One region of the Brevibacillus sp. HB2.2 genome, then DNA from elsewhere that is predicted to be linked to it. Evidence: riboswitches for the same ligand, from Rfam matches in the RefSeq annotation. Region 1 holds a riboswitch; the other holds the start of a gene.
The links. Region 1 has a riboswitch for FMN ahead of ribD (bifunctional diaminohydroxyphosphoribosylaminopyrimidine deaminase/5-amino-6-(5-phosphoribosylamino)uracil reductase RibD). Riboswitches for the same ligand answer to the same signal wherever they lie in the genome.
Positions count from the first base shown of each region.

Region 2: it holds a riboswitch for FMN, as region 1 does, so the genes downstream of both, HP401_RS26975 (ECF transporter S component) here and ribD (bifunctional diaminohydroxyphosphoribosylaminopyrimidine deaminase/5-amino-6-(5-phosphoribosylamino)uracil reductase RibD) in region 1, are expected to answer to the same signal.

Region 1 covers NZ_JABSUV010000010.1:53,957-57,315, reverse strand. The annotation lists gene HP401_RS09385 (c-type cytochrome) at 1-102, shown strand, start outside; gene HP401_RS09380 (HAD family hydrolase) at 257-925, shown strand; FMN riboswitch at 993-1,141, shown strand; FMN riboswitch at 1,255-1,399, shown strand; gene ribD (bifunctional diaminohydroxyphosphoribosylaminopyrimidine deaminase/5-amino-6-(5-phosphoribosylamino)uracil reductase RibD) at 1,531-2,637, shown strand; gene HP401_RS09370 (riboflavin synthase) at 2,657-3,313, shown strand; gene HP401_RS09365 (bifunctional 3,4-dihydroxy-2-butanone-4-phosphate synthase/GTP cyclohydrolase II) at 3,330-3,359, shown strand, end outside.
Region 2 covers NZ_JABSUV010000054.1:26,859-30,217, forward strand. The annotation lists gene HP401_RS26970 (ABC transporter permease) at 1-763, shown strand, start outside; FMN riboswitch at 1,177-1,332, shown strand; gene HP401_RS26975 (ECF transporter S component) at 1,566-2,177, shown strand; gene proS (proline--tRNA ligase) at 2,491-3,359, shown strand, end outside.

The sequences.
Region 1 (3,359 bases):
AAGCCGCGTCCGGACTTTGTCAAAAAGGCACAAGACTGGCCAGCTGGAGGCGTTCCAAAGGATGTACCGTATGAAGTAGACAGCGCCAAGAAGAAGCAATAGGAACTCAATACCGAACCCCAGAAAGGGGACTGTCCCAAAAGTTATAAAATGACGGAGGGGTAGTCCTCTTTTTGATAAAATGGGAGGAGCAGCCACCAGATTATTCCGTCATTCTTGAACCAGCATGGCGTATTATCAAAAAAGGAGACCCAAAATGAGTAAAATCTTTCAAAAAGGCATTATTTTCGATATGGACAATACCTTATTGCAATCCAGGATCAACTTCGCAGAGATGAAGCGGGCCATCTTTCAGCTATGGGTGGACAATGGGATCGTTTCTCCCACGCTTGAGTGGGAAAAGCATACGGCATCACAGCTCATTGAGATCGGGCGAAAAGCAGAGCAAATGACGAGAGAGCTGGAGCAAGCGATGTGGGATGCGGTAACCGCGATCGAGAAGGAAGGGATGCATGGCGCTGTGCTGGAGCAGCACGCGGTAGAAGTGTTAGAAGAATTGAAGAACCGCTATCAGCTATATATTCTGACCAACAACGCTTATGCCGCTGCGGAGGAGGCTTTGAACGAGACGGGGATCGCCTCCTACTTTGACGAAATCGTCGCCCGCGAGCAGATGACGACCTTGAAGCCATCTCCATCGGGCATTCACTATATTCGCAGCCGCAAGCCGGATTGGCCTGTTTCAGCTTGGACGATGATCGGGGATTCGTGGATCGATGGTAAGGCGGCGTGCGACGGACAAGTTGCTTTTATTGCCTATCAAGGGAACGAGCAGGACATGGAGCGAAATGGTGTTGTGCCAAGGGCATACATTAGAGACTTAAAAGAACTACTGACGGTCCTCGAAATGTGCGAGCAAGGGTAAAGTGCACTTCTCCCATAAATGATTACAGACTATCGCGAAAAGTATGCTATACTTTGCCTAACTGAATACCAGCCTTCAGGGTAGGGTGCAATTCCCGACCGGCGGTAATGACGAACGCACGTCTGAGCCCGCGACTCGCTATCGTAAGCAGTTGATAGCGACTGACTTGGTGCAAATCCAAGGCCGACGGTACAGTCCGGATGGGAGAAGGTATTTGGAACGGCCTGTTTCGCTGTTTTTTTTCAAAAAACGGTAGAAGCAAGGCTTCTTTCTGAACGCCCTGAGCATAATATTCATGGGCGTTTTTATTTTTCATAAAACTTCATAGCGACAATCTTCAGGGCAAGGTGAAATTCCTGACCGGCGGTAATGGCGTATGTACGTCTGAGCCCGCGACTCGCTGACCACACTTGCAGCGACTGATCTGGTGAAAGTCCAGAGCCGACGGTACAGTCCGGATGGAAGAAGATTTTTTTGCTTTCTTCATTTGTTTTTTTGGAAAACGGATGAGGTAAGGCTTCTTTCCTTATGCCCTGAAACGCTTTGAGGTTTCAAGGGCTTTTTGTGTTGTTTGGCTGGAATGATGGAACAGAAAGGAGTGCGGTATGGAACAGGACAGCAAGTACATGGATCTGGCGCTGGAATTGGCACGATCGGCACGAGGTCAAACCAGTCCGAATCCCATGGTCGGAGCTGTGATTATGAAAGATGGAACCATCGTCGGAATGGGAGCGCATCTGCGAGCAGGAGAGCCCCATGCTGAGGTGCACGCACTGCGGATGGCCGGGGAAAAAGCGCAAGGTGCGACCGTGTACGTGACCTTGGAGCCTTGCAGTCACTATGGGAAGACACCGCCGTGTGCAGAGGCGTTGATTGCAGCTGCTGTACGTCGTGTCGTTGTAGCGACGCTCGATCCGAATCCATTGGTGGCGGGAAGAGGAATGGAGATGCTGCGGGCAGCAGGAGTGGAAGTAGCGGTGGGCGTGAGAGAAGAGGAAGCGAAGGCGCTCAATGAAGTCTTTTTCCATTACATCCAAACAAGGCGTCCATTTGTGACGGTAAAGACGGCCAGTACATTGGATGGGAAAATCGCTTCGTTCACGGGACACAGTCGATGGATTACTGGTGCAGAGGCTCGGGCAGAGGTGCATGAATTGCGCAGGCAGCACGATGCGATCCTCGTTGGGGTAGGGACGATTCTCGCGGATGACCCACTGTTGACGGCGCGCCAGGAAGAGCAGCGTTTTGGAAGCCAGCCAGTTCGCGTGATTTTGGACAGCCATTTACGGACGCCGCTGGATGCCCGTGTGGTCCAGAATGCAGATGCGAAGACATGGATCTTTGCGACAGATACAGCCCCAAAGGAGAAGCAGGAGCTACTTGTGGCAAGAGGAGTAAAGGTCATCACAACGGCAGGGCCAATTCGCGTGGAAAAGGTGCTGGATACGTTGGGAGAGATGGGAATTACCTCGCTGCTTGTGGAAGGTGGGCAGGAGGTCAATGGCTCCTTTTTGCAGGCGAGAGCGATTCAAAAGGTCGTGAGCCATATCGCGCTAAAGCTGATCGGGGGAAGCAGTGCACCTTCGCCATTCGGAGGTCAAGGCTTTGCGACGATGGGAGAAGCGGTACAGCTGGCAAATGTCACGATCACGCCGATCGGGAAAAGCGATGTACAGATCAGCGGGTACCCACAATGGGAGGATCAGACGTAGCGAGTGAGGAGGAGAGAGCATGTTCACAGGACTAGTCGAAGAAGTGGGCGTGTTGGAATCGATTCAAGGGAACGAGCAGGCGAGTCGACTGGTCATCCGCGCACACCAGGTACTCGAAGGGGTGAAACTCGGTGACAGCATCTCGGTCAATGGTATTTGTCTTACCGTTACTTCTTATACCAATCGCCAGTTTAGCGTCGATGTGATGCCAGAGACGATGAACAAGACGAGCTTGCGCCAATTACGCAGTGGGCAGCGAGTGAATTTGGAGAGAGCGATGCGGCTGGGGGACCGATTCGGGGGGCATATCGTCTCCGGACATGTAGACGGGACCGGAATGGTTGCTTCACGAGAGGTGAATGCGAATGCTGTCGTGTTTCGGATCGAGGCCAAACCGCAGCTGTTGAAGTACGTTATTGCCCGTGGATCGATTTGCATCGATGGCATCAGTCTCACTGTGGTGGACGTAAACGATAGCGGTTTTACCGTTTCGATCATTCCACATACGCTGGCGAATACGAGTCTTGCAGACAGACGCCCTGGGGACTTGGTGAATCTCGAAACGGATGTCATCGGCAAATATGTGGAGCGTTTGTTAGGTTATCAAAACCATGGCACTACAGAAAAATCTGGCGGGCTCAGTCTAGACTTTTTACAGGAAAACGGCTTCGCGTGAATAGGAGGGAGAAAGCATGTTTCACAGCATAGAAGAAGCATTGGAA
Region 2 (3,359 bases), on a different contig from region 1:
CGACTACCTAAGCCAGTATTTCAAGACGAGACTTGCCTATCGAACGGATTTTCTCGGAGATTTTGTGTCCAATCTGGTTTCTGAGTTGATCAATCTCGTCTTTATTGTTGTTGTGTTCACTCATGTTCCGCTGATGGGGGATTGGACGCGTGACGAGATTATCTTTATCTATGGTTTCTTTTTGGTTCCATACGCATTGTTCTCGATGTTCTTCGGTTTTTGGGACTTCAATGAACGGTATATCATCCGTGGCGAGATGGATCGCATCCTGACGAGACCGATTCACAATCTGGCGCAGGTGTGCCTCGAGTCGATTGCGCCTGACCGCATTTTTGGCGTCATAACCGGAATCATCATCATGGGGTATGCTGCCGTTCAACTCGATTTGTCGTTTTACTGGTACGACGTGTTCATCTTTATCGGGCTCTCGATCAGTGGGGCACTGATTTACGGTGGCGTGTATACCGCGATTGCTGCGGTTAGCTTCTTTTCCGACTCGCGAACAGGGATTGCCCCGATGATTTACAACATCCAGCAATATGGGCGCTATCCGGTAGATGTGTACAACAAGGCTATTCGCTTTGTGCTCACCTACGTGCTGCCGTTTGCCTTCGTGGGTGTTTATCCAGCGGCTTACTTTTTACGCAAGGAAGTCTGGTACACGTATGCGGCAATGACGCCGGTAGTTGCTGTTATTTTCTTCGGGATTGGGCTTCTTGTTTGGAACTGGGGTGTTACGAAATATCGGGGAGCTGGTTCTTGATGATTTATAATCCGAAATCGATGTTGCAATATTAGATGTAACGAGATATAGAAGCATAAAGTAAAAAACGACCGTCCCGGCTGCAACCGGAACGATCGATACAATAGGCGCTTCCCGCATAGGGGGCGGCTCAATTCTTGGTGTGAAATAGACCGCAGAGCTGGTGAACTCAAGGGCGGTCTATTTCTTTTTGGTCAAGGTAACAACCAAGCCGATTAAAGCGACCAGGAACAACCCAAACTGAAAAGCAGTCCGAGTGTTTCGTTCGTTACCACAGGCCTCACCCCCTTTTAAATGGGGATGAGCCTTATTCGCATTAAACTCATCGGAAAAATAAACAAGAAGTGTCGAGCTGGCAGTTTCCTCTATTGTCAAATCAAAAAACAGCAGTATAATATGCTGTATACAACTACACATTCCTTCGGGGCAGGGTGAAATTCCCGACCGGCGGTGATCATGCTTTATGCATGTTAAGCCCGCGAGCCTCCCGAGCTGATAGGTAGCGACGGAGTGCAGGATCTGGTGTGATTCCAGAGCCGACAGTACAGTCTGGATGGGAGAAGGATGACGACAGTACGTTTATCACACGTGCTTGTTTGCCTGTGCAAACGGGATGAGAACGTAGAGGCCAGCCCTCTTGTTTCTTGTACCTTTTATTTGCGCATGGTTTGTCATACGCTTGCAAATGCCCTGTGGAACTTTTAGCCACAGGGTTTATTCTGTTTGTGTAACAAGACGTGTGAGCTTACAACGACTGTTGCCATTCCTCAAGAAGGAGTAGAACAATGAGGAGATGGTAAACATGAAAGAAACAGCGCTGCATTCTTCGCGCACACGTGCAACCCAAAAGCTGGTGACGATTCCCATGCTGGCGGCGGTTGCATTTATTCTGCAGTATCTCGAGGTTCCTGTTCCGCTGATGCCAAGCTTTTTGAAGCTCGACTTCAGTACACTCCCGGCATTGATCGGGGGGCTCATGTACGGACCTGTAGCTGGCGTTATTATCGAGGTACTGAAAAATACACTGCATATGCTCTTCAAAAATACAGACGGTCTGTTGATCGGTGAGCTCGCAAATGTCGTAGCAGGATCAAGCTTTATTTTTGCGGCTGTCTACATGCAGCGTCTCGGCCAAGGCAAAAAAGGCTTCCTGACTGGTCTGGCTCTAGGAACGATTTTGATGACGATAGTCATGGCTGTAGCGAATGCTTATGTGCTGTTGCCTGCGTACGCTGTGCTTTATCAAATGCCGATTGAACAGCTCTTGTCCATGTTCAATGCGACAAGTATCTGGTCATTGGTTCTGTACGGAATCGTACCATTCAATCTTTTCAAAGGTGTTATGATTTCAGTGGTTGCATATCCGATCTACGTGAAGCTCGGCTCCAGAATCGCTGCGCGAACCAACAATTGACAACCACGACATGACTCGCTAATATGTTTACTTAATAGAAAGTCATAAAAGGCTATGAAAGGACCCGCAGCTATACCCACGTGACAGAGAGTCGGCCCTAGTCTGGAAGGCTGATACGTAAAGGATAACTGCACCCCATCCTGAAGCCGCTGGTGAAGAACTGAGCCGGATGCCCACCGTTATCGGGTTATTGAGAGGGCTATGGCGTCTGCTGTAGTCAATCAGGGTGGTACCGCGGAAGTTAATCCTCCGTCCCTTTTTGGGATGGGGGATTTTTTGCATTTTACGTAAGAACAAAAAGGAGCGTAGACGGATGAAAGAGGACAAAGCGTTTGTAAAAGAAATTACACCGCAATCGGAGGATTTTTCGCGTTGGTACATTGATGCCATCAAAAAGGCGGATTTGATGGACTACACACCAGTACGCGGCTGCATCGTGTTCAAGCCGGATGGCTTCGAGCTATGGGAGCGAATTCAAGAGGTGATGAATAAGCGCTTCAAGGAGACAGGGCATCGCAATGCCTATTTCCCGATGCTAATCCCCGAGTCTTTCTTTCAAAAAGAAAAAGAGCATATCGAGGGCTTTAATCCCGAGCTGCCTTGGGTAACAGAGGCCGGGGGTGAGCCGCTAGAGGAAAAGCTCGCGCTACGTCCAACCTCCGAGACGATCATCGGACATATGTATAGCCAATGGATTCAGAGCTATCGTGACCTGCCTGTATTAATCAACCAGTGGGCAAACGTGTTTCGCTGGGAGAAGCGGACGATGCCGTTCTTGCGGACATCAGAATTTCTTTGGCAGGAAGGTCACACGGCACATGCGACAGAGGAAGAAGCTCGTCAGGAAACGATGCAAATGCTAGAGATTTACCGAGAGGTCGTCGAGCAGGAGCTAGCCATTCCGGTTTGGAAGGGACAAAAAACACCAAGTGAACGCTTTGCTGGTGCTGTCGACACGTATTCCATTGAAGCGATGATGAAGGATGGCAAAGCAGTGCAAGCGGGCACCTCGCACTATTTGGGCGATAAATTCGCGCGCGGCTTTGAAATCAAGTTTTTGGATCGTGACAATCAATTCAAGTACGTTCACACCACATCATGGGGAACCTCTACGCGACTGATTGGTTCGATGATCATGGTGCATGGCGATGACCGTGGTCTCGTGTTGCCACCTCGCATGGC